DNA from 4 places in the Sessilibacter sp. MAH1 genome. Region 2 is predicted to be linked to each of the others. Evidence: predicted binding sites of a transcription regulator. Region 2 holds the regulator's gene; each other region holds the start of a gene.
What was found. The regulator PhoB, encoded in region 2, activates phosphate uptake and scavenging genes when phosphate is short. The targets are predictions, from matches to a motif close to TGTCATAAANNTGTAACA.
Positions count from the first base shown of each region.

Region 1 (7,552 bases), on a different contig from region 2:
ATTTGCCGATTCCTTTTAATGGCGAAAAAGACTGGGAAGGTAAGGTTTATAATATCAACGTATACCTGGTAAAAGATGGAATTTATTACATAGCCAAAGACGTAAGCTACTACGAGCAGCGTGAGTTTTTATTTTTAATTATGCTGTGCGTTTTGTGTGGTTTTGCGTTGGTTCTGAATTTCATTTTGGCGGTCCTAGCGAATCGTCGATTGGTCGATCCATTGCGTAAGCTCACCTTACAAATTCGCCGCTCCATGCCTGAAGATAGTTTGGTGCCCATCGATACCGACTTCTCAGACGATGAGCTTCAAGAAATCGCCCACGCATTTAATTGGTTTATTTCAGAAATTGCGTCGTTAATTTCCAGAGAAAGAACCATGATCAGCATGGCCGGTCACGAGCTTAAAACCCCCATTGCCGTGATTTCTGGCGCGCTACAGGTAATAGAACAACGCGACGATTTGGGCTCGGCCAATAAAAAAACCTTTAATCGCATACGCCAAGCCACAGGAGAAATGCAAGAAAATGTTGAGACTCTGCTGACGTTATCGCGCAGAACCAGAGCCTCTACGCCGGCGACAACGGTCATTTTAGACGCCTTTATCGAAGGAATAATCGACGAAATAGGCTATGTTAATGCCGAGGATGGTCGTCGAATCAACACGCAATTTCGGGTCAATCAGTTCTCGTTCGCTACCGACGCCGTCTTGGCAAAACTGCTAATCCGCAATTTATTACGCAATGCTTTAAGTCATACCGAGGGTGAAATTTTGGTCGTGGTCACCAAATCTTATCTAGAAATATTGGATCAGGGCCCCGGCATGCCAGCCGAATTGGCCAAGTGGATCGAGTCTCAATCTGAAGCATTACCCAAAACCGATGGCTTGGGCTTTTATCTGGTCACGCTTGCCTGTGAGCAGCTCTCTTGGAAACTGAGTTCTACGCAGTTATCCGGTTGGAGCCACGGCTTCAGACTGACCTTTCCTTAAGTTCTCTTTTGTAAGCCCAGGCGCTGCTTGGGTTTATTCTTTTCTTTGGATGTACGTCAATTTCTGGTAATTCCTATCTTGCAGACTAATCTACCATTTGGTAGTTTCGGCTTTTCTTAAATACTTGTTGCATGAACTGGGTTAATCACCTTCAAATCCTGTCCAAATTGAATCTATTATGACAATGGAAATATATTTTTTGTCTCAGTCAGTTTCCCGTGTTCAACTGAGTCGTTAAGCAGCGTTTAAAGATGGAAAATATTTGGAATGATATTTCTGGCTGTTGTCATAGACCTTACTCGGCAGTAACGTGGGCCGGTAAATGTCTTTTATTCTGATTTTGATTTAATTTTGTTCAGGAGAAACCTATGAGCACCTATGATTTTGATCTTTTTGTAATCGGCGCAGGCTCCGGTGGTGTGCGTGCCGGTAGAATGGCCGCAGCCAAGGGGGTTAAGGTCGCGGTTGCTGAAGATATGTTTCTGGGTGGCACCTGCGTTAACGTAGGTTGTGTTCCTAAAAAATTGTTCGTTTACGGCTCACACTTCAGTGAAGACTTTCACGTTGGCAATTCTTTTGGTTGGAGCGTTGAAAATCCCACCTTTGATTGGCCAACTCTTCGCGACAATAAAACCAAAGAAATCCTGCGTCTAAACGGCATTTATAAAACCATGCTAGAGAAAGCGGGCGTTGAGCTTGTCAACGGTCGTGCAACCATCGTAGACCCACACACGGTGGCTGTGGGTGATCAACAATACACGGCAGAGCGAATTTTAGTCGCCGTAGGTGGTTGGCCGTTTGTCCCAGAATTTCCGGGTTCTGAATTAGCCATCAGCTCTAACGAAGCCTTTTATTTAGAAGAATTTCCTAAACGCGTCATTGTTGTGGGCGGTGGTTATATCGCCATTGAATTTGCCGGAATATTCAACGGTTTAGGTGCAAAAACAGATCTTGTCTATCGCGGCCCATTATTTTTACGCGGTTTTGATAGCGAAGTTCGCGAGTTCTTAGCCGAACAAGTAAAAGTTAAGGGTATGAACTTACGCTTTAACTCCGATATCGCCAAACTCGAAAAACAAGATAACGGTGAGCTGTTGGTTACCTTTGCCGACGGTTCAACCACTACCACCGATTTGGTGATGTACGCCACTGGTAGAAAACCCAAGACTGCTAATTTAGGCCTTGAAAACACTCAAATTCAATTGGCTGATAACGGCGCAATCATTGTTAATGACGATTTCCAAACCCACGAACCGTCAATTTATGCGTTAGGTGATGTGATTGACCGTGTTGCATTAACACCGGTTGCGTTGGGTGAGGCCATGGTGTTGGTGGATGCCTTGTACGGTAACGGCAAGCGTCAAATCAGTTACGACGATATTCCAACCGCTGTGTTCTCTCAGCCAAACGTTGGTACCGTGGGTTTAACCCAAGAACAAGCCGCTGAAAAATACGACGAAATTGCAGTGTACCGTTCTACCTTCAAACCCATGAAGTTATCACTGGGTGAAACCAAAGAACGTATTTTAATGAAATTATTGGTGGATACTAAAACCGATAAAATTGTTGGCGCACACATGGTTGGCCCAGAGGCTGGTGAAATGGTGCAGCTTATTGGCGTTGCCATTAAAGCTGGCGCAACCAAAGCGCATTTTGACAGTACCATTGGTGTTCATCCAACGGCCGCTGAAGAGTGGGTGACCATGCGTGACGTGAGCGAAATTATTAAAAAATAGAGGCAACTCTGATTAACCTAAAGATTCCAGCGACACACGGATGTGTCTCCGATTTCACCAACGGTAAGCGATAGAAATAATGAAGAAATTGCAAATATTATGGTCAATTTCTGCTCTCCAATTAAATCACGGATGAGTTAATCAGAGATGCCTAGATAAGGCTTTGAGTGTTCAATACCCAGTAGCGATATTCAAAACCCAGTAACAACGTTCAAAACAGTCACAATGTTAAAAATATTCCGAGGAATTTATGGCTTGGTCCGAATTTATTATGAATCACGAATCAACAATTCGGCTGAGTTTTTTTCTTGGAATATTAACCATTATGGGTTTATGGGAATGGTTTAAACCCGCCCGAAAACCTTCTGTTGCCAAACCTGTACGTTGGTTTAACAATTTAGGAATTGTATTTTTAGATACCTTTTTATTAAGAATATTATTTCCCGCCGCAGCGGTTGGTCTTGCCGCCTTGGCAGATCAACAAAATGCGGGCTTATTAAATCACTTTGAGCTGCCACTGCTTTGGTCTGTGCTCTTAGCGGTTGTTTTGCTGGATTTAGTCATTTATTTACAGCACGTTATGTTCCATGCGGTACCGTTATTGTGGCGCTTGCACCAAGTGCATCACGCCGATCTCGATTACGACGTTACCACCGGTACACGTTTTCATCCCATTGAAATTATTATTTCTATGGGTATTAAAGCTGGTGCAATTTTCTTAATTGGCCCGCCCGTGGTTGCCGTAGTTATTTTTGAAATTGTGTTAAACGCTTGCGCTATGTTTAACCATGGCAATGTTCGCCTACCTTTAGGTGTTGATAAAATCATTCGCGCAATATTGGTCACGCCCGATATGCACCGCGTTCATCATTCAACCATCATTAACGAAGCCAACAGTAATTTTGGCTTTAGCCTTTCGGTTTGGGATCGAATTTTTGGTACCTACAAAGCGCAACCTCAATTAGGCCATTTAGATATGGAAATAGGGGTAAGCTATGCTCGCGATGCCAAGCAAGTGGCTTGGTTACCGGGAATGTTATGGATGCCGTTTAAAAAGAATAAAGGCCGTTACGACGTTAGTCATCGTGCGCCTGAAAAACCTATGTCGAAAAAACCCGTAAATACGGTCGAATAACGGGTTAATGGATGGATTAAAGTTCTGATTAAGTATTGGAAACTCGGATTAATCTAGAGTTTCCTGTGGAACAAGAATGTGTCGCCAATTTCAAGAGCGGTAAGTGATTGAAATTATGAAGAAGTTGGCAATCACATTGTCAATTTCTATCCTCTGAATATATCATCGATGAGTTGATCAGAGGCTTTTATGGTAGACATCACTCAGAACTTTCTAAATCTTCCACATAGGGTTTATAACGATAAAGCTGCAAGGCATGAATGATTGGATGATCTTCAATTTTCTTATCGCTTCTTTCTAAACGATGGCTGGGCAAATTATCTTTCGGCCATTTTAATCTGGGTAATCGTGTATCTTGGCACAGCAAAATTGACGATGTTACGATGGTTTTCCGTTTAACGGATGGTTTGTGCTTTTTCTTATCGTGTTCCTTTTTATCTTCTAGCGCTTCATTTTGTTGTTTTTCTCGCCACGCAATATTTGCTCTTAATTGCGGTTTTATCGGTTTAATATACGCCAAGGGCTTGTTTGGGTCTTCTTTATACAGTTGGTTTAAAACCGCATCACGGGTGTAATCGTCTTCCAGTTTTAACGCCATTTTTATAGCGTCGTCTAAGTGAACGCGAGTAATTTCTCGGTGCTGCGTCATCCACGTCCAGCTTAAAGAATTTAACTGTTTGGGTAATATCTGAATTTTTCGATAACAGGCAATTAAGTCTAAGTGCGGTGATAAAAAATCTGCTAAACGCTCGCCAATTTTTTCTTTCGATAAATCATTGCTCACCAATACCTGCGAAATTATTCGCCCAACCTTGGTTTTTTTTAACCCCGAAAGGGTTTTCACAACATTAATACTTTCTCTAAATGCATCTTTTGCGGTATTAAATTGGTTTGCGGCGAAAATTGTCTCTGGGTTGACGCAAATAATACCCGCCGGAGTGTTGTTAAACTCAAACTCGTTTGTATCTTTGCCATCGCCAACGGTTACTGTGTTTTTTTGAGGTAATATTCCAGAATTATTTCTGCATTTTATAATTTGACCAATAAGATCGGCGTAATTTTGATTTTCTAAACTTGTTAAAAACTGGGCAATTAACGGCTTTTCTTGCGAATGGATATTTTCTCCGGTAATGGGTAGCCAATGGGGTAGGGTTTTATTGGCATCGCTTAAAAAAATCGATAAAAACGCCGATTTAGCCGATTTTAATTGTTCATAATGTTCGGCGACTTGGTGTAGCACGTCGATTAAATCCGCAGAATCTGTCGGTGTGGTCATATTTGTATTCAGTTGTCACTAATATTACGCATAATTGTAACAATTATGTCACCGCTGAGTCATATCCCGTGATCATTATATAGCCCGAACTTGGTGTATAAAATGATTCGGTAGGATTCAAAATGACCTTTAGCAAAAAATTTTTAGCCTTTACCGTTGCAACAGCAACCCTAACACTCGCCGCCTGTGATGGCGACGACGGTAATAATGGTGACAACGGGCGAAACAGCCTTATAAGTCAAACACAATTATTACCCGGCGATATTAATTGCAGTTTTGGCGGTGTGCAAATTGACAGCGGCTTAGATGCTAACGCGAATGGCGAATTAGACGACTCAGAAATCACCGACACTTCTTTTGTGTGTAACCCAGCTGATAGCGAAGAAACCACGACTTTATTGGCAAGCTTACGCGCACCCGGCGCCACATTAGTGGATATTCCCCAAGGCGCTTTAGGTACTGCCATGTTTTCTTCGGCCAGCGTTGCCGATGTAGCAGCTTTAGAATTAACCACGGGTTTTGGTAGCGGTGCATTCCATATGCGCGGTGAATCTGCGGCAGTGTTTTACACCATTACCGATCGCGGCCCAAACATTGGCTGTGACGACGCCGAAGACATTTTAGGCATTGCAGAATTTTGTGGAATTGATAACGACAGCGACAAGATTTTTCCGCAACCTAATTACACGCCTAAAATCACCCAGTGGCGTTTAGTCAACGGTGAAAGTGGCGTTAGTGCCGAAATCATTCAAGAAATTGAATTACGTGATCAAGACGGCAATGTAATTTCGGGTATCACCAATAATTTACAAGCCGCCACAACCGAATTAAGTTTTGATAACGACGCTAATCAAATTGCCTTCGACAATAACGGTCTTGATCCAGAATCATTAGTAAAATTATCGGATGGCACTTTTTGGATTTCTGACGAGTACGGTCCTTCATTGGTTCATGTTGCCAGCGACGGAACCATTCTAGAGCGCGTTGTACCACAAAGCGTTGCCGCCGATTTAGCCAGTGCAAATTATCCTGTTACTGGCGGTCTTCCCGATGTGTATCGCTTTCGTCAATTAAATCGTGGTATCGAATCCATTGCCGTATCGCCCAACGAAGACTTTTTGTATTTTATCATGCAAAGCCCGTTGGCAAATACCACGGCGGATATTTATCGTAACTCTCGCCACGTACGTTTAATGAAATACGCATTAAACAGCGATGGCACCTTGGGTGCCGCTGTGGGTGAATACATTTATGTGCTCGATCGCCCACAAACGTTTGGTAACGCGCAGTTAGGTGGCGATATCACCAATAATTTTACTGCGGTGCGTATTTCTGAAATGACTGCGTTAGACACCGATCAATTATTGGTTTTAGAACGCGGCACGGCAACCACCAAACTGTACGAAATTAATCTTGCGACTGCCGAAAATATTTTAGGCACCGATTTAAGCAGTGCAACGGTTACGGCTAATGAGTCTGCTGATCCGCGTGTGTTAGAAAATGTTTTCGATTTGGTAAGCTTTAACGCAACACCGGTAGCAAAAGCCTTAGCGTTTAACACCTTAACAGACCTACCAGAAAACCTAATCGCACCCACAAAATTAGAAGGCATCGCATTACTGGATGACGATACCATTTTATTAATTAACGATAACGATTTTGGTATTACCGGCGAACAAACCCAATTACTGGTTATGTCGCGCGATGCTATGAATGCCGATTCTGTGGTTTCGCAAACCGTGCGCATGGAAGCCATTGCAACCTTTACGACCGTAGAGGCCGATCCAGACGGCGCCGCCGAAATTGTTACCTTTGACTCCGCCGGTGAGCGAGTTTTTGTGGTCAATGCTGTGGCGCAAAGTGTTGATGTCTTAGATGCCTCGGGTCTTAATAACGGCGAATTAACGCTTATTGAAACGCTCGATTTAGTTGGCGACCTAGCACCAGCTGCCATTGGCAATGCTAACAGTGTGTCTGTGTTTGGTAATTTATTGGCCGTAGCCATTGAGGCCGACAACACTCAAGACCTAGGTTTTATTGCTTTTTACGATGTTTCTGGTGAGGCAGTAAGCTTTATAAACGCGGTGCAAGTGGGCGCATTACCCGACATGGTGACCTTTACACCCGACGGCAGCAAAGTACTCTCTGCCGGTGAAGGTGAACCTAGCGACGATTACAGCAACGATCCCATCGGCACCGTTGCCATTATTAATATCACCAACGGCGTACCTGCAACTTCGGCGACGTTGCTAGATTTCACCGCATTTAATGAAGGCGGCGCACGCAGAGCAGAATTCGATGAAAATATTCGCATCTTTGGCCCGAATGCCTCGGTAGCACAAGATCTAGAACCCGAGTACATCGCCGTAGCCAGTGATTCGCAAACTGCTTACGTTGGCTTGCAAGAAAACAACGC
Region 1 is NZ_BAAGIC010000002.1:220,312-227,863, forward strand. Features, by position in the region: gene ACYQ28_RS02930 (sensor histidine kinase) at 1-989, shown strand, start outside; gene gorA (glutathione-disulfide reductase) at 1,358-2,725, shown strand; gene ACYQ28_RS02940 (sterol desaturase family protein) at 2,976-3,860, shown strand; gene ACYQ28_RS02945 (hypothetical protein) at 4,060-5,136, opposite strand; gene ACYQ28_RS02950 (choice-of-anchor I family protein) at 5,259-7,552, shown strand, end outside.
Region 1: ACYQ28_RS02950 (choice-of-anchor I family protein) is a predicted target of PhoB. The motif match lies at 5,172-5,189, and genes of this name have one in related genera.

Region 2 (7,552 bases):
CGTCTAGCGAAGTCACGGTTTACGTCAGCCATCTTCGACTTACTCGAACTTCAAAATCGAAAATTCGATTACCAATTTCTTCACGATTTCTATCACTTGCCGTTATTGAAATTAGCAAAGCGCCGCTGCAGCACTGCGAAGACTTGGGTAAGCCAAGTTTTACCCACACGCAATTTTACAAGCATTTGGCAGAAATCCATCAAATTCAAAGGCCATCTCTGAGCAGTGAACTACACTTAGATTTGCAGGACACCGCTGATCTCAATCAGATTGCGCAGGCAGCTGAAGCCGTGATCGATAGGTAAACATTCAAGCTATAAGAATAAAGCCGAGGAACTGAGGTGCAATTCCCAAGTAATGTTAAAAAACTCTTGGACACCAAGCAGATAAATTACACCATGACCACATACAGCAACGATACAGCAACAGCCAACCATTACCGCGACCACCATCTGCGAGACAGTAACGCAGCGCGCTCTATTTTATTGGAAGATGAGCGCGGTAAGTTGTTGGTGGTGGTGCCAGCGAACTGCCTACTAGATCTACAGCGTCTTTGCCAATTGACCAGCCGCAATTTGCACGCAGTTGACGCTAAAGAAGTTGAAAACTACATCAGCTCGAAGAATCTCGATGGCATTCCAGCGATCCCAAACATCAGTGGTTTAGAAACGGTCATTGATGAGCGCCTTACCAAAGCTCAAGAACCTATCTTGTTGGACGCCGGTAAGTCGCCACATTTGCTTGAGATCGATAACGAAGCTCTCGATCAGTTGATGGCCCACAAGGCTTCGAGCTTAGATATCGCCATTCCTATTGCTCAAATTGAGCAGGGCTTGATGTCCACCGATAACGACGTGGCCGACATTAAGCAGTCAGTCTCTAAATTCACCGCACTTCGCATCAAACAGCGCCTTGAAGACACCCTTGAGATGCCGCCGCTACCAGAAACTGCCCAGCGCATCATCAAATTAAGGGTAGACCCGGATGCAGACATCAGCGACCTGTCGTCTATTGTTGAAACCGACCCCAGCCTCGCCGCGCAAGTCGTTAGCTGGGCATCATCGCCTTATTACTCGGCTCCCGGAAAAATTCGCTCAATTCACGATGCTATAGTGCGCGTTTTAGGCTTCGACATGGTGCTCAATCTCGCTCTGGGAATTGCTCTGAGTCGAACTCTTGATATTCCTCCCAGAGGCCCACACGGCTCACAAACCTACTGGCGCACCGCGGTTTATATGGCCGCCACCATGGAAGGGTTAGTCACGGCCATTGACCGACCACATCGCCCCGGTTTTGGTCTAGCGTATCTTTCTGGCTTACTTCATAACTTCGGTTATTTGATTATTGCCGACGTCTTTCCACCGTATTTCGACCGCCTATGCAAATCGTGGGATGCCAATCCGCACGTAGATGACTCGGTGGTAGAAAAGCAGCAAATTGGCGTCAGTCGCCAGCAATTAAGCTCTTGGTTGATGGATTTGTGGAATATGCCGCAGGAGGTTGTAACCGCATTACGTCACCAAGACAACCCCGATTACGACGGTGAGCACGCCATCTACGCCAATCTTTTGTACATCTCCCATCGCATCTTGTGCTTAAGAGGCTTAGCGGACGGCCCCAAACAGCCACTGTCGCCAGAAATGCTCGCCCGCGTGCATTTGACTCAAACCGATTTAGACGAAACCCTCGATAACATTATTGAATCCGCCCTAGAGCTAGAAACCATCGCCAACGAACTCAGCCATTAATCGCAGTTTGCAAATAACCAAAAGCCCTCATCTGAGGGCTTTTTTGTGGCGTCGATCTTTGCAAAGAAAACTCGCGAACGGCTATGAAGATGCTTGATTGACTAGATCTTTCAATTGTTTTCCGGGCTTAAAAGACACGCTGTTACTGGCGGTGATTTCGATTGGCTCACCGGTCGCAGGACTGCGCCCAGTGCGAGCGGCTCGTGTTTTGGGATTAAACGATCCAAAACCCAAAATATTAACCGACTCGTTGCGACTTAATGCGTTGGTGATTTCATCGAGAATGGTGGAAATGATGTCATGTGCCTTTTCTTTGGTGATGTTGGCACTTTCGGCGACGGCGTTGACCAATTCAGTTTTATGCATGGCGAATGATTTCTCTGTTGTTGTAATTGTTAAATCTTTCTTCAAAACCACAGCAACGCTCAAAACAAGTTAAGAAATCCCTAACTAAATAACTCGCTTTGTCGCGCACTTTAAACACCTCTGGCTTTCTTTTTAGTCGAAATTATGGCTTTATCAAGCCGCTAAGGCCGTAAGATCGCAGCCAAATTGATTTACCACCTGTTTTTAAGCCAAATTTTAACGATTTGAGTTATAGCCAAAGAAGTTTGTCGAGCCATTAATGAATCTTGAGAAATACGTAACCCCAAAATCCGGCGACTGGAACGACTACCTAAAATTGATGCGAATGGATAAACCGGTGGGCAGTCTATTGTTGCTCTGGCCGGTTTATTGGGCGCTTTGGATTGCTTCAGAAGGCGAGCCCAGCGTCAGCACCCTAATTATTTTTACCCTCGGCGTCTTTGTGATGCGCTCCGCCGGATGCGTTATCAACGATTACGCCGACCGCAACTTTGATGGCAAGGTTAAGCGTACCAACCAACGTCCGCTGGCGGCTGGAAGACTATCGGAAGGCAATGCACTGTTCCTTTTTATAGCCTTGTGTGCTTTGGCCTTTGCGTTAGTGATTCTGACCAATTGGCAAACCATTGCGCTGTCATTTGCGGCATTACTACTCGCCAGTGCTTATCCATTTGCCAAGCGCTACACGCATATGCCACAGGTCGTATTAGGTGCTGCATTCTCTTGGGGAATTCCCATGGTATTTACGGCTGAAACCAACACGTTGCCAAAAACCGCTTGGGTCATTTACTTTACCAATCTGCTCTGGGTGATTGCCTACGATACCTTCTACGCCATGGTCGATCGCGATGACGACTTAAAAATTGGCGTGAAATCCACCGCGGTATTGTTTGGCGATATGGACAAGGTTATTACTGGGTGTCTACAAGTGCTGACGCTATTCGGCATGATACTGATCGGTGATAACGCCAAATTGGGTTGGATTTATTCCATTGGCGTGGCCATTTGCGCGGGTTTGTTTGTGTATCAGCAATATTTGATTCGCAATCGCGAGCGGGAGCAATGTTTCAAGGCGTTTAAGAATAATCAGTGGGTGGGTGTGGTTTTATTCGTGGCGATCGCGGCTGATTATTTGCTTTAAGCATTTAAAAATTTAGGCATTTAAAAATTTAGGCATTTAAAAATTTAGGCATCTAAGCATTACGATTTTTATGCCCTAAACCTTATGAATTCTGCGGCAATTACTAACTCATTAGACAGTTTTCGCCAATATACCTGTGTGTTTCACACAAATTACAGATTTATCACAACCAATTGCTATGATTGTCATAAAAGCGAAACAAAACCTTTATTAAATGCACCCAGCTTAAAACGCCTCCTTAAATTCACAATTCCGGTGTGCAACCATGGCCGATAAAACAATTTTGATCGTAGACGATGAATCCTCCATTCGAGATATGCTGCGTGTAGCACTTGAAATGGCGGATTATAAATGCCTTGAAGCCATGGATGCGCAGACGGCACACACCCTGATTGTGGATGAAAAGCCAGATTTGATTCTGCTCGATTGGATGTTACCTGGCACCAGCGGTATCGAATTAGCTCGTCGCCTCAAGCGCGATGAGGTTACTTCGCAAATTCCAATCATCATGCTTACCGCTAAAGGCGAGGAAGACAACAAGGTACAAGGTTTAGAAGTCGGCGCTGATGACTACATCACCAAGCCCTTCTCACCCAGAGAGCTGGTCGCTCGCTTAAAAGCAGTTTTACGTCGCACCGACTCTGCCTCTACCAGTGGCCCAATTTCGGTCGAAGGCCTAGTACTCGACCCGGTAAGCCACCGCGTTACCATCAACGAGAAACCCATCGATATGGGTCCAACCGAATACCGCTTGCTGGAGTTCTTCTTAACCCACCAAGAACGTGTGTACACTCGCGGCCAACTGCTTGACCACGTTTGGGGCGGCAACGTCTATGTGGAAGAACGCACCGTTGACGTTCACATTCGTCGCCTGCGTAAAGCCTTAACTCAAGACGACCACGACCGCTTTATTCAAACCGTGCGTGGCACCGGTTACCGTTTTTCCATCAAAGTCACCGAAAAAGCTTAAGATAAATCGCTTATACTTGAGCTTTAATGTCGTAAACCTATCACTCGAGATCACTCGTGCATCGTGGCTTTGTATCTGAATTTCGGCAATTTTTAGTCGCTATCGCAGTTGCGGCTGTACTTGGTCTCGTCATTGGTTATCCACTGTATACCTTATTGCTGGCCAATGTGTTGTACGGCGCTTGGACGCTGTACAACATGCGCAAGCTTGAGCGTTGGCTAACCACTCGCAGTATCGGCCAGGTGCCCAATGCCACCGGCTTTTGGGAGGAGGTTTATTACCAGGTCTCCAACAATCGCGAAAGGCACAACAAAGAAAAGCACCGCTTACAATCACTGATTCTTCGGGTGCAAGAAACTACCGCCGCACTCAAGGACGCGGTGATTATTTTAGACGACCAAGCGTCCATTCAATGGTGGAACCAAAGTGCCCGGCGACTGATCGGCCTACAACCGGGCGATCACGGCAAACCCATCGTTAACTACCTGCGCTCGCCGCGCTTTGTGCGCTACCTCGAAGCCGAAGATTACTCAGAACCGCTAACCATGCCGTCGGCCACCGATAGCGATCAATTCTTAAGTTTTCAAATCAACCGCTACGGCCAAGGCGACTACCTGATGGTGGTGCGCGATATTTCACGGCTGCAAAAGCTTGAACAAATGCGCAAAGACTTTATCGGTAACGTTTCTCACGAACTGCGTACACCGCTGACAGTGGTGCGGGGTTACTTAGAAACCATGGCCGATAATGCCGATTCGCTGCCCGGTGTTTGGCAAAAAGCCATCAGCCAAATGGAACAGCAATCGAAACGCATGACCTTGATCATTGAAGATCTGCTGACTTTGACACGCCTTGAAACCGACGACAGCAGCCTGCGAGAGACAAAAATTAACGTCGCCGATTTGCTGCAAAGCATCGTCCACGACGCCCAAGACCTCAGTGGCGACAAGGCTCATCAGTTTGAAATCGACGCCGACGAAGACTTTTTGTTGATTGGCGTTATCGAAGAGCTACGCAGTTGTATTTCTAACTTGGTGTACAACGCCGTGCGTTATTCACCGGCCAAAAGCCAAATCATTCTGCACGCTTACGTTGATGAAGGCGGCGGTCATATCGCCATTGAAGACCACGGCATAGGTATTGAAGCGCGCCACATTCCCAGACTTACCGAACGCTTTTATCGCGTTGACGCCAGCCGCAGCCTAGACACCGGCGGCACCGGTTTAGGGCTGGCCATTGTTAAGCACGTATTATCACGTCACCAAGCCCTTCTTGAAATTACCAGTCGAATCAACCACGGCAGCACATTTACCTGTAGCTTCCGTCTGGATCGCGTCGTTCAAGAACACCGCCCGTCATCGTTAAACGATAGCGAATAACATCGTTAATTTCAGAAGTCGTACCGACTCTGGATTTCAGAAAGCACAGTTTTGAAAACACAATTTCGAAAACACAATTTCGAAAACAGTGTTTTGCAACTATCGGTTGAACTCTCGTCCCAGTTCTAGTTTGATAAGCCCTACGGCATAGCTTTCGCAACTCGCGAAAATGGCATTAACGCTCGCAGCGTTAAACCCAGTATCACATCGAACCTGCGCTTGGATAATTTGTATGGATTTTAAGTTTGTAACCAGTGTTACCGATGTTGACGCCAACGACTGGAATCGCGTCGCCGGTGGTGATTATCCATTTTTAAGACATGAATTCTTACACGCCTTAGAAAGCAGTGGCGCAACCACCGCCGAATCCGGCTGGCAACCTTTTCACCTAACGGTTTACCAAGGAGATCAACTGATCGCTTTGCTGCCACTGTTTGTTAAAGGCCATTCCTATGGCGAATACGTATTTGATTGGGCATGGGCCGACGCCTACCACCGCAACGGCCTGCATTACTATCCAAAGCTGTTAAGTGCTATTCCTTTTACACCGGCTACCGGCCCACGTTTTTGCTTTGCCAATCATCTCGACGAACAACAGCAACAAACGTTAATGACTCAAATGGCAGAAGTGATCACCGACCAGGCTGCAAAAATAGGCGCGTCGTCGTGGCATTGTTTGTTCAGTGATATCAAGGCGGCAAGCCATTTAGAGCAGTCGGGATTTGCCTTGCGCCAAGGCTGCCAGTTTCATTGGTATAATCAAGATTTCAGAGATTTTGACGACTTTTTAGCGACATTTGCCAGCCGTAAGCGTAAAAACCTTAAAAAAGAGCGCCAGAAGGTTGAGTCTCAAAACGTCACCTTGATACGCTGTGAAGGCAGAGACATTACCGAAGCGCAATGGCGCAAATTCTACGAGTTCTACCGCCTTACCTATCTAAAACGCAGCGGCCATGATGGCTATCTAACCGGAGATTTCTTTCAAACTCTGGGTAGAACCATGCCCGAAAACCTGATGATGGTTCAAGCCTACACCAACGACAAACTGGTCGCGGCGGCTTTGTGTTTTAAAAGTAGCACGCATCTTTTTGGTCGCTATTGGGGGTGTCGCGATGAGTACGATTCGCTGCACTTTGAAGCCTGCTACTACCAAGGTATCGAATACGCCATAGAGCAGGGCATTCAATGTTTTGATCCCGGTGCACAGGGCGAACACAAGATCCAGCGCGGCTTTACACCAACCGCCACCTGGTCAAATCACTGGTTGGCAGACAGTCGATTCGACGAAGCCATTCGCGATTTTTTACGACGCGAAAAGCCAGGCATTGAGCAATACATGGCAGAAACCACAGAAATGCTACCTTTCAAACAGGAATAAAAGCTAAGCGATCAATTTCATCTAAACTTCTAGAAGATTCTTAATTAATGGGAATCTTCTTTAGTTAGACGCAATTGACCCAGAGACCGCTTTGACCCTAATAACCAAACTCGAACTGATTAAGCTCTATGAGCGTCACAACTGCTTAATTGTTGACGACATGCCCGAAATGCGCGGCGCCATGAAGCGCATGATCAGTACTCAAGGCATCGCCAGAATCGATACCGCCGCTAACGCGCAGGAGGCGATGTCGATGTGTAGATCCCGTCCATATAGCTTGATCATCTGCGACTACAATCTGGGCCGCAGCCAAGATGGCCAGCAATTGCTTGAAGCGCTGCGCGCTAAAAAGCTGCTCACTCCCGTGGGCCTGTTTGTCATGATCACCGCAGAAACCTCTCGCGAAATGGTGCTCGGCGCCATAGAAAGCCAGCCGGATGACTACGTTGCCAAACCCTTTACGCCCAAGCAATTTTGCCTGAGGCTCGATCGAGTCTTGATCAAACACGAAGCCTTACTGCCGATCAAAAAACTCTTCGCCGAAAAAAACTACCGCGAAGCCATTGAAGT
Region 2 is NZ_BAAGIC010000005.1:125,950-133,501, forward strand. Features, by position in the region: gene ACYQ28_RS07035 (hypothetical protein) at 1-305, shown strand, start outside; gene recG (ATP-dependent DNA helicase RecG) at 1-7, shown strand, start outside; gene ACYQ28_RS07040 (HDOD domain-containing protein) at 399-1,748, shown strand; gene ACYQ28_RS07045 (HU family DNA-binding protein) at 1,830-2,114, opposite strand; gene ubiA (4-hydroxybenzoate octaprenyltransferase) at 2,374-3,255, shown strand; gene phoB (phosphate regulon transcriptional regulator PhoB) at 3,521-4,225, shown strand; gene phoR (phosphate regulon sensor histidine kinase PhoR) at 4,282-5,604, shown strand; gene ACYQ28_RS07065 (GNAT family N-acetyltransferase) at 5,837-6,982, shown strand; gene ACYQ28_RS07070 (tetratricopeptide repeat protein) at 7,074-7,552, shown strand, end outside.

Region 3 (7,552 bases), on a different contig from region 2:
CTGTTGCATCTTCATTATCAGGCAGATAAACCTTGTCGGTTTTTTTATCGATTGACTGGCTTGAATTAATGTCTTTTTCTTGGCGTTGTATTGAGGTTTGCGCAACGATTGGTTCGCCAAAGTAAAGAGTGCGATGTGGAAATGGTATTTCGATGTTACGTTCGTCGAAGAGGTATTTCATACGACGGTTAAATTCGCGCCCAACGTTCCATTTTTCGAGTGGTCGGGTTTTTATTCGCGCTTTAATGATTACGGCAGAATCGGCAAATTTATCGACGCCAAATATTTCTATCGGCGACAAGATTCGATCTTTAAAGTCGTCATCATTACGAATTTCTTCGTCAATTTCTCGTAAGCATTCTATAACAACGTCGGTATTTTCTTTGTAAGCAACACCAACGTCCATCAGATAAAAGCTAAAGTCTTTGGTGAGGTTATCCACAATCGATACTTCACCAAAGGGTACGGTATGTACGGTGCCGTCCAGCGCTCTTAGTTGCAATTTACGAATCGATAATGTTTCAACCACGCCGGTTCTGTTCGCCACGGTTACTACATCACCTATTTGCAGTAGGTCTTCGATAATTACCGTAAATCCCGTTAAAAAGTCTTTCACAAGAGTTTGGGCACCAAAACCGACGGCGATACCTAACACTCCAGCACCCGCCAAGAGAGGGTAAATGTCTACGCCTATTCCCGATAAAAACACCATGATAAACAACAAACTTAAGGTAAACAGTAATGCATTACGAATAATGGGCATCACGGTATTCATTCGGGCATTGGATTTTAAACTACTGTGCGATGAGACAAATTCCATGGCTGCATTTGCGCTCTCCCAAATTAATATAGCGACAAAAATTAACGCCAATGCTGCTAATATAAACGAAACGATAGCTGTTATATTAATCGCTCTATTAATAAAACTGTCTTCTGGAACATAAAGAACAAAAACAGCATAGATGACAAAAATAAATACATGAGCCTTAATGGCATAATTGACTAAATGCAGTAAAGGAATAAATCTACGTGAATTTAAATGCAAACGTAGGTTCATCTTTTTTAAATGCGATTTAGCGGTTTTATACGCGAACTTTAATATCACTAAGGCAACAATGGTAATGAGCAACAAAGCAGCAAGAACCAACGCCTCCCATGCAGTGGATTCGGGAATATTAAATTCAGATAAAAGATTACTTACGTACTCTTTAAACTCAGTGCTTTTTTCTTCAAAATTAATAATTTCTTGAACTTCAAGCTCTTTGTTGTCTTTGCCTTCTTGCTGCTGCGCGGTTTCTAAGGTTTTTAAGTCTTCAATGAGTTGTTGCCGTTGTTCCGGTGATTCTATCTTCTCTATAAGTTCCGATACGTTGTCGTTATCCTTTTCTTGACTCTCATTAGAACTGGAGGAACTACCCAACAATCCTATTTGAGAAAGGCTCTGAGTTGAAAAAATAATTAATAGTACAAAGAGTAAAACCTTCATCGTTGTCACTTTCTATTTAATTAATGTTTAATTTTCTAAATTAATTACACGTCGCTCTTATCAAATACGACTTATAACACCAAATACAACTTGTAATAGTTACAATGATTAAAATACTAATTTGTAAAAAAGAGATGAAACTCAAAACATCTTTTTAAAAAGCATTATTATTAAACGCCTATATTCATTGTTAACCAACTAAAAGCAATTTATAACCCAACTCTAGACAAACAATTTTTATCATATTTTTCAATAGCTTACTAAAAACAAAAAATTAAACCGTAGATTGCAAAATATCCACTAGGTTTTATTGGCACAGTGCTCGCTTAATACTATTCATCGAAAGCGAAATCTTACTCTAGGAACTTCTGATTAACTCATCCTTGATTTAATCAGAGAACAGAAATTGAAAATGTGATTTCCAATTTCTTCACTATTTCAATCACTTACAGTTCTTGAAATTGACGACACATCCTTGTGTCGCGAGAAACTCTAGGTTAATCAGAGTTTCCTCTATTCAATAAATGTGGGGCTTGCTAAAAAAGCAAAACCCAAAAAGATATTCGCTAATTCACACACTACTCAAAATGATTATTTTGAGTATGGTAAGGAGAACAAAGTTATGGCTAATGCACAGTTTGTATCTGATATTGAAAGTATTCGTAAAAAAGCCAGAGAAGATATTTTGCAAGGGGCTTTAACAAAAGGTTTTAAAGGCGATGTTAACGAAACCATTCGACTTTTAAATGCGGCATTAAGTACAGAGATTATTTGTACGCTTCGCTACCGCCAGCATTACTTTTCTTGCGAAGGTTTAAACGCACAAATAGTCGCCGACGAATTTCTAGAACACAGTAATCAAGAGCAAGAACACGCAGACAAGCTCGCCGAAAGAATTTGCCAACTTGGCGGTTCACCGGATATGAATCCAGATAAGCTCAGTGAACGTAGTCACTCTGAATACACCGAATCAAGTTCGATCAAAGAAATGATTGTAGAAAATCTTATTGCGGAGCGAATTGCAATCGACTCTTACCGTGAAATGATTGAATTTATTGGTGATAAAGACCCAACCACACGCAGACTATTGGAAGAAATTCTGGCGGTGGAAGAAGAACACGCAGATGACCTAGCCGATTTGATGACCAGTTACGCAGTAGATACGAGAAACTAGACCAGCTCTGGGTTAAATAGATTCTAAGAGCAAGTTTCGAGAGAATTTGTAGAAAGATTGAATAGATCAACCAAACTTCCGTTGTCCGTTTTGTTGGTTTAGTTTGGTTTGTTGGTAAGTACCCGCGTATCAATTTACGCACAGCAGTAGCAGTTGTTAGCATGATTTAGCAATAGCATTCTTATTCTGAGCAGCCTTACCCCCTAAAAATTAGGGGGTTTTTTTTGCCTTGAATTTAACAATAGCACCGAATGGGCCAAAAATGTAGAGACGAGAAGTGATTACAAAACTTTGAACAGGTCTTTTTTCAACTTAGCGAATTGTTTAAGTTCGACCATACTCTCTGCCCATTGGGCATAAAGAGCACGAAGCTCAAAGTAATCTTTGGTATCAACAATTTCACGTTTTAGCGTTAAATAACCGTATTGGCCGTGAAAATGACCAATCGTATTTACCATAAAGTTTTTAGCTTTATCAAAGTCTGCGGCAGAGCGTGAGCTGGGTAAAACCACAAGCTCTTGCTCGAAATTACCTTTGCGAGCAACCGGAGCTTCATCTTTACCATTGGTAATATAATTTTCTTGAACTAACCAACTCAGATAGCGCTGCGCCTCCTGGCCAACAGCACCAATAATATCGTCTGTGCTCATTTGACCATTACAAAGAATAAGAATACGGCGCGCCTTCGGATCAACGTTACCCGATCGGGCACGCATCTCGTCAACACCTTTATTGGTTTTCGCGTAGCAATTCATGATTGAAGTCCTTTAAAAATTATTTTTATTTTTTTGGCAACAATTCAGGTTTGTGGCTTTATAAATAAAGAAATAATGCTTTCGTTTATTATTCTGTGAAACACATCATGCAATAAGAAATATCAAAATAGTCTTTTGCAGTCAAACGGTCAGGCGACTTGGAAATGTTAAGAAATGCTGAGGAAACAGTCTGCGTTATAAGATATTTCACTCAATTCAATGTAATAAAACACTAATGTCTATATATTAATTGCGAATAGAAATAATAGAATTACTTTAAATTTGATTTCGAAATATCCAGTAATATTATCGGTGTCTAAAACATTAATTTGTTCAAAGTTTATTTTATTACACGCCAGATAAAAAATTCTCTAATAAATAGCTTGATTGGTAACAATGTTACCTAAAATGTGAATTTTTGTTACTAAACTTCCAGTTTTAGGAAAATGTTGTCTTTCTTCAGCCCGATTGAGGAGATCTTTATGCGTTTAAGTTTAGAGCAAATTGATTAAATATTGCTTAGCAGTTTATTTACACAACTTTTAACGTATCGAGCGGGAGCCGATTTTCAGTAATTGTATTTCTAGCACAATTTATTATTTTTAAAGATGTTAATTTAATAAAATTGAAATTAAATTTATTCGGCTACTATGAATAATATTTTCTACAAAAAGACAATTTTTAGTCACTACTGATTAACGCTTCTAAACTTTAATCTGAGGATAGAAATTAAACACACAATTTTTAATGTCTTCACTATGTCTGTCTGCCACCTACCCTTTTTTGGAATTTGGCAACGCTCAAGTATGTCGCCAAAAAATTCTGCGTTAATCGCGGTTTTCTTTAATAACAACTCAGGTCTAAAGAAATTAACGTGTCTTAAACACGTAAAATATTTTTACCAAATATTCAAAATATAAAAATACAGAAATATCTACCAAAGTATTATGGTTAAAAACGAAGCTAAAAAAATATTTTTTTAGCATTAAATCCGAAACAAAGCCCGTTCGCTGCAAGGCGTGCAATGGCATTTCGACTTATTACGTACGTAGTTTTACGTAGATTTACTGGGTGCTTTTATACCCGATATGCGTAGTTATACTGACACTTTTCGCACTCCTGCCAATTTCGTAAATAGTTTTCATCTATCACAATACCTCTTGTTTCATTGGCGTGATCAAAATATCACCGCTTAAAATAATAACTAGAGGAATAGACATGCTAAAAATTTCTAAACTCAAGCGTTGGCTGATTGCTGGTATTGCCAGCTTTGCCGTTGCAACCAGTGCTCAAGCTGCTGATGACAAGGTTTATCGTTTAAAACTCGCAGAAACCTGGCCAACTAATTTTCCAGTATTCGGTGATTCACCACGCAACATGGCTGCCATGGCCGAGAAGATGTCTGGCGGCCGTTTGCAAATCACTATCGATTCAGCCAACAAGCACAAATCGCCTTTAGGCGTGTTTGATATGGTGCGCGCTGGTCAATACGACATGGGCCACTCTGCGTCTTATTATTGGAAAGGTAAGGTTCCGGCAACCATGTTCTTTACCACCATGCCATTTGGTATGACTGCACCTGAGCAATACGCGTGGTTCTACTACGGCGGCGGTATGGATTTGATGGAAAAGGTGTATAGCGAATACAACCTAATGAGCTTCCCTGGTGGTAACACCGGTATGCAAATGGGCGGCTGGTTCCAAAAAGAAATCAATACCGTTGATGACCTTAAAGGCTTAAAAATGCGCATTCCAGGTTTTGCTGGCGAGGTATTAGCAGAGCTTGGCGCGAAACCAACCAACATTCCACCGGGCGAAATGTACACCGCACTTGAGCGCAGAACTATCGATGCCTTGGAATGGGTTGGCCCGTCTTTGGATTTGCGTATGGGCTTCCATAAAATTGCGCCCTACTACTACACTGGCTGGCACGAACCTGCGACCGAATTACAGTTTTTAATCAACAAGCGCTCTTGGGATCGCTTGCCAGAAGATCTGCAAGAAATTCTTCGCGTCTCTATGCGCGCAGCGTCTTACGAAATGTATATTCAGTCTTACCACGAATCTGCTGAAAACCTAGCGGTTATCGATAAAGATTATCCTAACGTGCAAATTAAGAGCTTCCCACCAGAAGTTATTGAAGCGGTACGCGGTGCAAACACCAAGCTTTTAACGGAATACGCTGAAAAAGATCCTTTAATTAAAGAGATTTTAGATTCACAAGCGCAATACCTGAAAAAAGCACGTCACTGGACCGATGTATCTGACAAAGCTTACTTAAATACTATTGCTAACTAATTTCTAAGTCTCTATCGAGATTTTATCAAAGTAACCTCTGATTAATTTACGGACGAATTATTCAGAGGTTGTCAAATGAGTTCATACTCTGTTGTTTTAAACCTGTTACAACACTTTCTTTTATTGGAGTGGTTATGTTAATTGCTGCCGAAAAAGCACTGAACGGATTTTCAGAAGTGCTTGGAAAAATTGCAGCCGTTTTATTTTTGTTAATGCTGGTAAACGTTTTTTACGACGTTTTAATGCGTTACGTTTTTAATGACGTATCCATTGGCATGCAAGAAATGGAATGGCATCTCTTCTCATCGATGTTTATGTTAGCGATTCCCTATACATTAAAAGCCGATGGTCACGTTCGTGTTGATTTAATTTTTGAACGCCTATCTACAAAATGGCAATGCTTTATCGATATTTTTGGCGGAGTCATCTTACTTATTCCTTTTTGTGTATTTGTTGGTTATTACGGCATTGATTTTACCAAAGAGTCTTTCGAACTCGGCGAAGGTTCGGGCGACCCAGGTGGTTTACCGTATCGATTTATCATCAAAGGTGTTATCCCGTTTGCTTTCTTTGCAACCGCAATTTCAGGTTTAGGACTCGTCGTGTCGCGCATCAATGAATTGCGCGGTATTAAGCACGATCACAACAAGCAGGTGTCGCTATGATCGGAATTATCATGTTCGTTGTCGCCCTGCTGTTATTGCTGTTTGGCTTTCCGGTAGCGTTTACCTTTGGCGGCGTTGCCTTAATTTTTGGCGTATTAGCCGAAGGCCCAGACATTTTTGCCTTTATGCCATTTCGCGTGCAAAGCATCATGGAAAACGTGGTGTTAATGGCAGTCCCTTTATTTATTTTCATGGGTATTGTTCTGCAAAAAACGAAACTCGCAGAACAGCTTCTTGAATCTATGGGTAAGCTTTTTGGTGGCGTGCGCGGTGGGCTAGCCATTTCAACGGTATTGGTTGGCGCCTTGTTAGCCGCCTCTACAGGTGTTGTTGGTGCTTCGGTTGTGGCAATGGGTTTAATTTCTTTGCCGGTAATGCTCAAGTATAACTACGACAAATCACTTGCCTGCGGCACTATTTGTGCGTCAGGCACCCTTGGTCAGATTATCCCGCCATCAATTATTTTAATTATTTTAGGCGATGTATTGGGTATTCCCGTTGGCGATCTTTTCCAAGCTGCCGTTGGCCCGGGTTTGTTATTAATTGGTGTTTATGTTGTATACATTCTTATCTACACCTATTTAAAACCAGAATCTGCACCGGCGCTCCCTGTTGATGAAAATATCAATAAACGACAAGAATACTTCAACGCGCTAAAAGCTATTGTTCCACCGCTTGCACTTATTTTAGTGGTTTTAGGTTCTATCTTCGCCGGTGTTGCAACACCAACGGAATCTTCGGCATTAGGTGGTATTGGTGCTGTTGTTTTGGCCGCAATTTACGGACAATTCAGTTTTAAAATGCTAATGGATTCGGCCTTAGAAACCGTTAAAATTACTGCCATGGTTTTTGCAATTTTGTTAGGTGCTACGGCGTTCTCAATGGCGTTTACCTATACCGGTGGCGATTATATTGTTGAAGAAATTCTAACAAATTTACCGGGCGGTGCGACTGGCTTCTTAATTTTGTCGATGTTAGCGATTTTGATATTAGGGTTTTTCATCGATTTTGTTGAAATCAGTTTTATTATTGTACCAATTCTTGCACCGGTAGCAGATGCATTGGGCATTGCACCCGTGTGGTTTGCCATTCTAATTGCCATGAACTTGCAAACATCATTCTTAACACCGCCATTTGGTTTTGCTTTGTTCTATTTAAAAGGTGTGGCACCACC
Region 3 is NZ_BAAGIC010000025.1:23,748-31,299, reverse strand. Features, by position in the region: gene ACYQ28_RS18260 (mechanosensitive ion channel family protein) at 1-1,486, opposite strand, end outside; gene ACYQ28_RS18255 (ferritin-like domain-containing protein) at 2,109-2,660, shown strand; gene ACYQ28_RS18250 (hypothetical protein) at 2,942-3,415, opposite strand; gene ACYQ28_RS18245 (TRAP transporter substrate-binding protein) at 4,634-5,713, shown strand; gene ACYQ28_RS18240 (TRAP transporter small permease subunit) at 5,848-6,378, shown strand; gene ACYQ28_RS18235 (TRAP transporter large permease) at 6,375-7,552, shown strand, end outside.
Region 3: ACYQ28_RS18240 (TRAP transporter small permease subunit) is a predicted target of PhoB. The motif match lies at 5,806-5,823, and genes of this name have one in related genera.

Region 4 (7,552 bases), on a different contig from region 2:
GATTGTTAGGGTTTCTGGGAAGCGAACCAACATGCCTTCGTAAGATTCTAGATCTGGCTGAAAGTCATCGTTTTGGCTTAGGGTAACGTCGGTAATCGCAGAAAGGTTGATATCGGTAACCAAATCAGCAACGGCGGCAGCTGGATCAATAATGCAAGGTGCAACAACGGTTACCGCGGTAATGTTGTTGATTTGCGTCTCGCCAAAGTTTTGGTTAACGGTACCGGATACACGAACCACATCACCGACGTTAACGTCTACACCAAAGGTGTTATCGAAGATAAACACACCTTCAGACGACGTAGGATCGGTATCTTGGTCGGCCACTTCTTCCATCAAGTAAAAACCGCGTAGATTACGAGTCTCGTCGGTATCGCCATCTTGGAAATCGCCAACGACCACACCTTCAACGGTAACTAACTCACCGATAATTGGGCTGACATCAACGTCACCAAAGTTGTTGGTACCGTAGGTGGTAGGATTACCTTGAACCGCAGAAATAAGAACTAATGGTGGCTCGGCTGGTGGCTGCTCTTCTTCTGGAGGAGTTGCCTCCTCAGCACCTACTGGGAACGGAGTCGGAGAAGTAGCATTTGTGGTCTGTCCATCAAACACATCAGTTCCACTGAAAGCCCACTCAGATGCTGTAAAAGTTGCATTTGGAGCGGTGACGCTGGCGTTACGTTTTGCCCAACCATCCGTGTAATCCCACTCGGTCCCGCTACCATCTACACCCTCTACACCGTAGGTATCTGAAATTACACCGTTGAAATAAAGCAATATTGGGTCATCACCATTTACGCTAATTTCGCCAGTTGTGTAGTCAGGTGCAAATCCGTAGAAATCAGTAAAAACAGGGGTTTCTGTAGCAACATAAATATATTCGCCAGCAGCAAGCGCAACACTTGGAAATACGAAATCTGGACCACCGCCATTTAATCTACCATTAGTCGTAGATGATAGACTTTCAAACCCATATGCACTTAAGTCCGGAATATCCGCAAGAGCGCGTAACTCTAGCGCTTTTGGGTTACCCGAAATAGGGCCGTCCGCAATACCTGAAATAATAAGATCCTGCGCAAACACAGCAGGTGCCATTGCGCTCAGCAGCGCACTGGCCAGTAATTTTTTCTTCATAATGTTTCCCCGTCATTCCTAATCGTAAAAATAATATCCAACAAAATACTTAACCGGTTCACTTAAGATTCGTACAATATATCCTCAGTAAACGCTAAAGTGTGATGCTTACCTCAAACAAAATGCGATTTTTTATTTCATTAATGCATATTTTTGTAACAATAAAATTACCAAAACGAATAACAAGCGTTCAAAAAATGCACGTCGTTATCGATTGAGGGATTAACAAAAACGACGAAAAAACGATTTTGATCCTGTTGGATTGACCAACCAAAACAGGTTGAGATGAAGAGGCGGAATGTTATGTGATCAATTTGAACGGCTTTTTTAGATTTTTTTTGAATAATTAAACACAAACAAATAACCATCTATTATTATTTTTGATGGTTATTTGTTTGTGTTTAGAAAACAGCTTTTTGCACAACCCGCTAATAGTATGATTTTTCTTAAACATTTATTCACAACACCCTCTTAAAGTATGAATTATTAAATTTATATTTCATAAATAACGAATTTTGAGCCGAGTTGCTTAGTCCCTAAAAAATCCGTTAACCTCTCACTACGCCCAACAAACTTCAGCGTAAACGTCTAACCCAAAGACAGATTACTTAAAGAATCTCTGACTGACTTCGCTAAGATTTAATCAGAGGGCAAATATCGAAAATGCGACGTACAATTTCAACCACTTGCGACGGTTTAATCAGTTTGCAAGAAGAAAATTACTGTTCGACTTATTCAAGCGCTTTAAAAGCGCTAGGAATTAGCATTTTCTTTATTTAACTTTTTGTAAACCAATAACAATAAAACCATTTAGTATTTAGGAGCGCCCCATGCCTTTTATCGAAATTAAAGTATTTAAAGACGAACTTTCTAAAGAACAATCTGCTGAATTAATTACTAAAGTAACCGATGCGGTTTGTGAAGTAACCAGCGAAAAACTTCGTGAAGTTACTTGGATTACTATTGAAGAAGTCAACGACGGCCAATGGGGTGTTGGTGGCAATGCGCTATCATTAAGCGATGTAAAAAAATTAATGCAAAGCTAATCTATGCCTAATTTTTTTTAGCAATAAAACTCTGATTAAATTGAGTACAGGATTTTTTTGTTGGCAACTCAAAAAGATATCCAACATCTACAACACATCCTTGTGCTGCTAAAAGATTGGTACAAATCAGTCTTTTAAGAAATTAATCAGAGTTTTCATCTAACCTCTTTCAGTTATTTTTAAACTCGACATTAAGCGTACAAAAACCACTTCAATATGCGCTTATTTTCGTAAAGACTATCGAGCGTGTCCTTCTTTAAACATTAAAGCTCTAGTTTTTCTTCAGAAATAACAATGCCGTTGTTATCACAGTAAATCCAGTTACCCGGCTTTATAGTGTGGCCTGCAAAGGTAATAGGAACGTTTAAATCACCCAAACCGCGTTTTTCGGTTTTAACCGGAATGGTATTTAGCGCTTTTACGCCCAATGGTAATGCACCTAATTCGTCACAGTCGCGTACACAACCAAAAATAACGAATCCAGCCCAGCCATTTTTTACCGCTTCTTCGGCAATCATGTCACCGAGCAAGGCTTTACGTAGCGAGCCACCGCCATCTACCACAAGCACCTTACCTTCACCGGCAACACTGGCTTGTGATTTAACCAATGAATTGTCTTCATGACATTTTACGGTAACAACTTCGCCAAAAAATTGTTTATTACCGCCGTAATTATTAAATATAGAATCCAGTATTTTTAAACTGTCTTCATATTTGTCGTATAAATCTGGCGTAGATATTTTAGCCATTACGGTCTCCTGATATTTATTTCTTAATTTTAAAACGTTTAATTTGAAAATTATTTAAATTTAAAATCACTAAATTTAAAATCGCTAAACTTAAAGCGGTTAAATCTAAAAACATCTGATCGTTTAAAAACAAACCACCGAGTTTTTTGCGACCAACATTCTGATGAATCCAATAATTTGGTATCGCTATAAGTCAAACTTTTTAGCGTGTGAACGCCGCAATGCACGCTCGGTTCGCATTTTCTCTTTCACCAAATCTTGCAGCGTATCGGATACATAGCGAACATGTTGCTGTGCGGCCTCGCGCGCGGTACTGGGCTTGCGATTGTGTATGGCATCGTATATTGCCGCATGCTGATTAAACAAGCTGTCACGGGTTATATTGTTCGCCAAGAGTTCTTGAATGCTTTGGTACATAGTGCTTTGAAATACCGAAAATAAGCTCTTAATAACGTGCATAAAGATCACATTGTGGCTGGCTTCGGCAATGGCCAAATGAAAACGTGCATCCCAAGTCGCGCTGGCTAAGATATCGTTGCTCTTACTGGATTTGGACAACTGCTCAAACACTTCGGTGAGCGTCGTGAGATCAACATCGGTAGCTCTTAGTGCAGCGTAGTAGGCGCAATCCCCTTCTAGGCTTAATCGAAACTCCAGTAAATCAAAATGCGAGTCTTCGTTGTTGGCAAGAATTTCTGCCAGCGGATTCGAAAAACTCTTTTCCAGCTGATCACTCACAAAGTGACCGCCGCCGGGGCGACTGTATATCCAGCCTTCGGTCTTGAGTACTTGCAGGGTTTCGCGAATACGCGTTCTCGATATTGAAAAACGTTCCGATAGAACTCGCTCGGCAGGCAGTCGATCACCGGCGGACAAACTGCCTTCGATCATGCAGGATCTTAAAAAATGGTAGACAGGATTTTCATTCATATTGGTCTGACCAATTTATTTTTTAATGTTATTTAAAATTAATGACAGTGTGTTCAAATTAAAAAATATTTATATTTTTCAGTATCTTAAACTAATATTTGACGAACTATCACACTTCCGTTTCAATGGTTTGATATCTAGAAAAAATTGGTCAGACCAAAATAGAGGTTAATAATAAAAATGGCAATTACCTGCAATGAAGATTTACGCTTATTAGCAAAAAAGCGCGCCCCCAGAGCAATTTTTGATTATGTTGATCGCGGCTCTTACGACGAAAACACCATCAACAAAAACCGCCAAGACCTGCAAGCCATGCAGTTACGTCAACGCGTGATGATTGATGTATCAAAACGCAGCATCGACAGCGAAATGCTCGGCGAAAAAGTCAGCATGCCGCTGGCGATAGCGCCAACCGGGCTCACCGGTATTATGCACGGCAGCGGTGAAATTCTAGCAGCACAGGCCGCCGAAGAATTAGGTATTCCGTTTACCTTAAGTACCATGTCGATTTGTTCCATTGAACAGGTAAAAGCCAGAACCACTAAACCTTTTTGGTTTCAGTTATACGTGATGCGCGACCGCGGTTTTGTCCGTTCATTGATTGAGCGCGCCAAGGCTGCCGAATGTTCGGCACTAATGTTAACGGCGGACCTGCAAATTCAGGGGCAACGCCACCGCGATATTAAAAACGGTTTGGCTGTACCACCAAAACTAACGGTAAGTAATGCTATTGATATTATGACCAAACCTGCTTGGGTTTGGCACATGTTAACCAGCCCCAGCAAAAGCTTTGGCAACCTTACCGAATTACAAGCCGCTAACGATGGTTTGACCACCTTATCTAAATGGATTGCCGGTCAGTTCGACCCATCGTTAACGTGGAAAGACGTTGAATGGATTAAAAGTTTGTGGCCGGGCAAATTAATCATCAAAGGTATTCTTGATCCTGAAGATGCCAAGCACGCGGTTAACTCCGGCGCCGATGCCATTGTGGTCTCTAACCACGGCGGTCGCCAACTCGATTACGCACCTTCGTCTATCGAAGTGTTACCGAGCATTGTTGATACCGTCGGCGATCAAACCGAAGTGTACTTCGACAGCGGCATTCGCAGTGGCCAAGACTTACTGAAAGGTATGGCTTTGGGTGCGCGTGGTGGTTTTATCGGAAAGGCATTTTTGTATGGCCTTGGCGCCAATGGTAAAGAAGGTGTGAAAACCGCCATCGAGTTGATTCGTAAAGAATTGGATGTCTCTATGGCGCTCACGGGCATTAATGGTTTAGATGAAATATCAAAAGATATTTTGTACAAAAAACCTTAACTTGCGGTAAAAACCTCTGATTAACTTGCTTAGATTTAATCAGAGGTTCCTATACCTTTATTCCCACGACCGTCTTTATTCCGATGACTACAAATTCATCTCTTAAACTTAGATATTGTTAACCGTCGTCATCCAAAGATTGCTCTAACGAGCGGTCTCGATCTTTTGCGGTTAAATAACCCCGCTCTGCTCCCGTAGATTTGCGATTCAAAGCCTCGTTGCGATAAGGAAAGCGACCAAATTGGACTATGTCTTGAAGATGTTTTTCGGCAATCGAAAGTGTCTTTTCGGCTTCTTGCTTCAATACTTTGAATTGTTTAATCGCCATGTTTTGCAGCTTAAGATCTTCAGCGTGCATAAGCGGCATGTAAAAAAAGTGCCTTTCGGCGGAATTGAGGGTGCGATCAAGACCGGTGCGAATACCGTTTACCGCAATACTTTGTGCGGTTTTATCTTGAGCAAAGGCGTCCGATGAGTTGCGATATAGATGTCTGGAAAACTGATCTAAAATAATAATCAGCGCCAAAGATCCACGAGCACTGCTCAGCCAAGAGTCCAACTCCCCTTTGCAGGCCTGTTTATGCAATGGACTAAAACGCTCGATGATGATTTGATCAAGCTCCGGCTCACCGCAAAACCATTGCCCAGGTGTTAGCTCACGAAACCAGAAGTCTAGAACCGACCAACATTCGCGAGGTAAATTTTGATATTGAGTCATAGAAAAAAGAAATTTAAAAATATTCGTTATCGTATCAGGAATTAAAGCATTTAGTGTTATCGATCAGTGCGATCAAAGTACTCTACGAACCTCTGATTAACTCATCCATGAATTAATCACAGGACAGAAATTGACAATGTGATTTCCAATTTCTTCACAATTTCAATCACTTACCGTTCTTGAAATTGGCGACATTTCCTTGTGTTGTGAGAAACTCTAGGTTTATTAGAGTTTCCTCTAATAAAAATTTCATAAAACAATAAGAGTTCGTATCGATTGAATTATTGAACCCGTTAAGGTCTACTTAAGTGCTTCTATTGTCTGTTCGCAGACGACCCTTTCTAACGTAGTAAAATCCATGAACAGCTCGTCAAACACGGATTCAAATTTATCCAAAACACATAACACAGATACCGGTAATAGTTCGGCCAATAATGCCGCCTCTACTCACGCTGTAAATAGCTCAGCTCACGACGCAACGACAACAAAAATCGCTGTACCGATTTTTATGCTTGCAGCAATTGTGGCAATGACTCCGTTTTCAATTGATGCTTATTTACCCGCTTTACCAACTATTGCCAATGAGTATCAAACCAGTATTCACGATATAGAACTGTCTTTATCCTTTTTTTTAGTGGGTTTTGCTTTTGGACAACTCTTTGGCGGACCTATCTCCGATACCATTGGCCGAAAAAAAGCGATCTACCTAGGATTAAGTTTATTCTGCGTCGGTACCATTGCTGTGCTGCTCTCTAATTCAGCACATTGGCTGTGGGTGGCGCGTGTAATTCAGGCGCTCGGCGGAGGTTTTTCTGGCGTTAATCCACCGGCTATTATTAGAGATCTGAGCAATGGACGGGAAGCTGCCAAGAATTTAGGAAAAGTCGCCATCATTATGATGATCGCGCCTTTAATTGCGCCGATCATTGGCTCTTCTATTTTGGCGATAACACACTGGCACGGCATTTTTATTTTTCTGCTCATTTACGCAGCCGTTCTTGTTGTTTTAGTAACCAAAAGACTGCCCGAGACACGCGCTCACATTACGCATAAAACACCGGCTCTCAAGCGTTATTGGCTAGTGGTCAGCAATCGCTACGCCATGGGTTATGTGTTCGCACAATGCTGTTCTTACGCTGGGCTGTTTGGCTATGTTACGGCCAGCTCATTTATTTTCATTGAATATTTTGGCGTTAGTGAGCATATTTTTCCGTATTTTTTCGGCGCTAATGTTATTACCTTGGCAATATTCAATCGAATTAATATTACGTTACTCGGGCATTTTAATCCGCACCAGCTATTAAACGTTGGTCAAGCGGCTCTTTTAAGTACATCGTTAACGCTGTTTTTGTATGTGTACTTTTCGGAACAGCCAACGCTGTGGGTGTTTGCAGCACTTCTGTGTGCCTTCTGTGCGTCTTTAGGCATGATCTCGTCCAATGCCAGTGCCAGTGCCGTAGAATCATTTCCCCAGCACGCCGCAACGGCTACGGCCTTTATTGGCGCAAGTTCGTATTTGTGGGGCGCGGGCGCGGGATTTTTAACGTCTTATTTCGCCGATGGTACTTTGCAACCGGTAACCACGGTGTTTTTGGGCGCAGCCCTGACAGGCATTATCTTAAGAGCTGTTTTACAACTAAAAACCGGCAGCG
Region 4 is NZ_BAAGIC010000015.1:24,322-31,873, reverse strand. Features, by position in the region: gene ACYQ28_RS14475 (ExeM/NucH family extracellular endonuclease) at 1-1,137, opposite strand, end outside; gene ACYQ28_RS14470 (tautomerase family protein) at 1,968-2,183, shown strand; gene ACYQ28_RS14465 (putative 4-hydroxy-4-methyl-2-oxoglutarate aldolase) at 2,447-2,932, opposite strand; gene ACYQ28_RS14460 (FCD domain-containing protein) at 3,119-3,862, opposite strand; gene ACYQ28_RS14455 (alpha-hydroxy acid oxidase) at 4,043-5,182, shown strand; gene ACYQ28_RS14450 (DUF924 family protein) at 5,301-5,900, opposite strand; gene ACYQ28_RS14445 (multidrug effflux MFS transporter) at 6,259-7,552, shown strand, end outside.
Region 4: ACYQ28_RS14475 (ExeM/NucH family extracellular endonuclease) is a predicted target of PhoB. The motif match lies at 1,281-1,298, and genes of this name have one in related genera.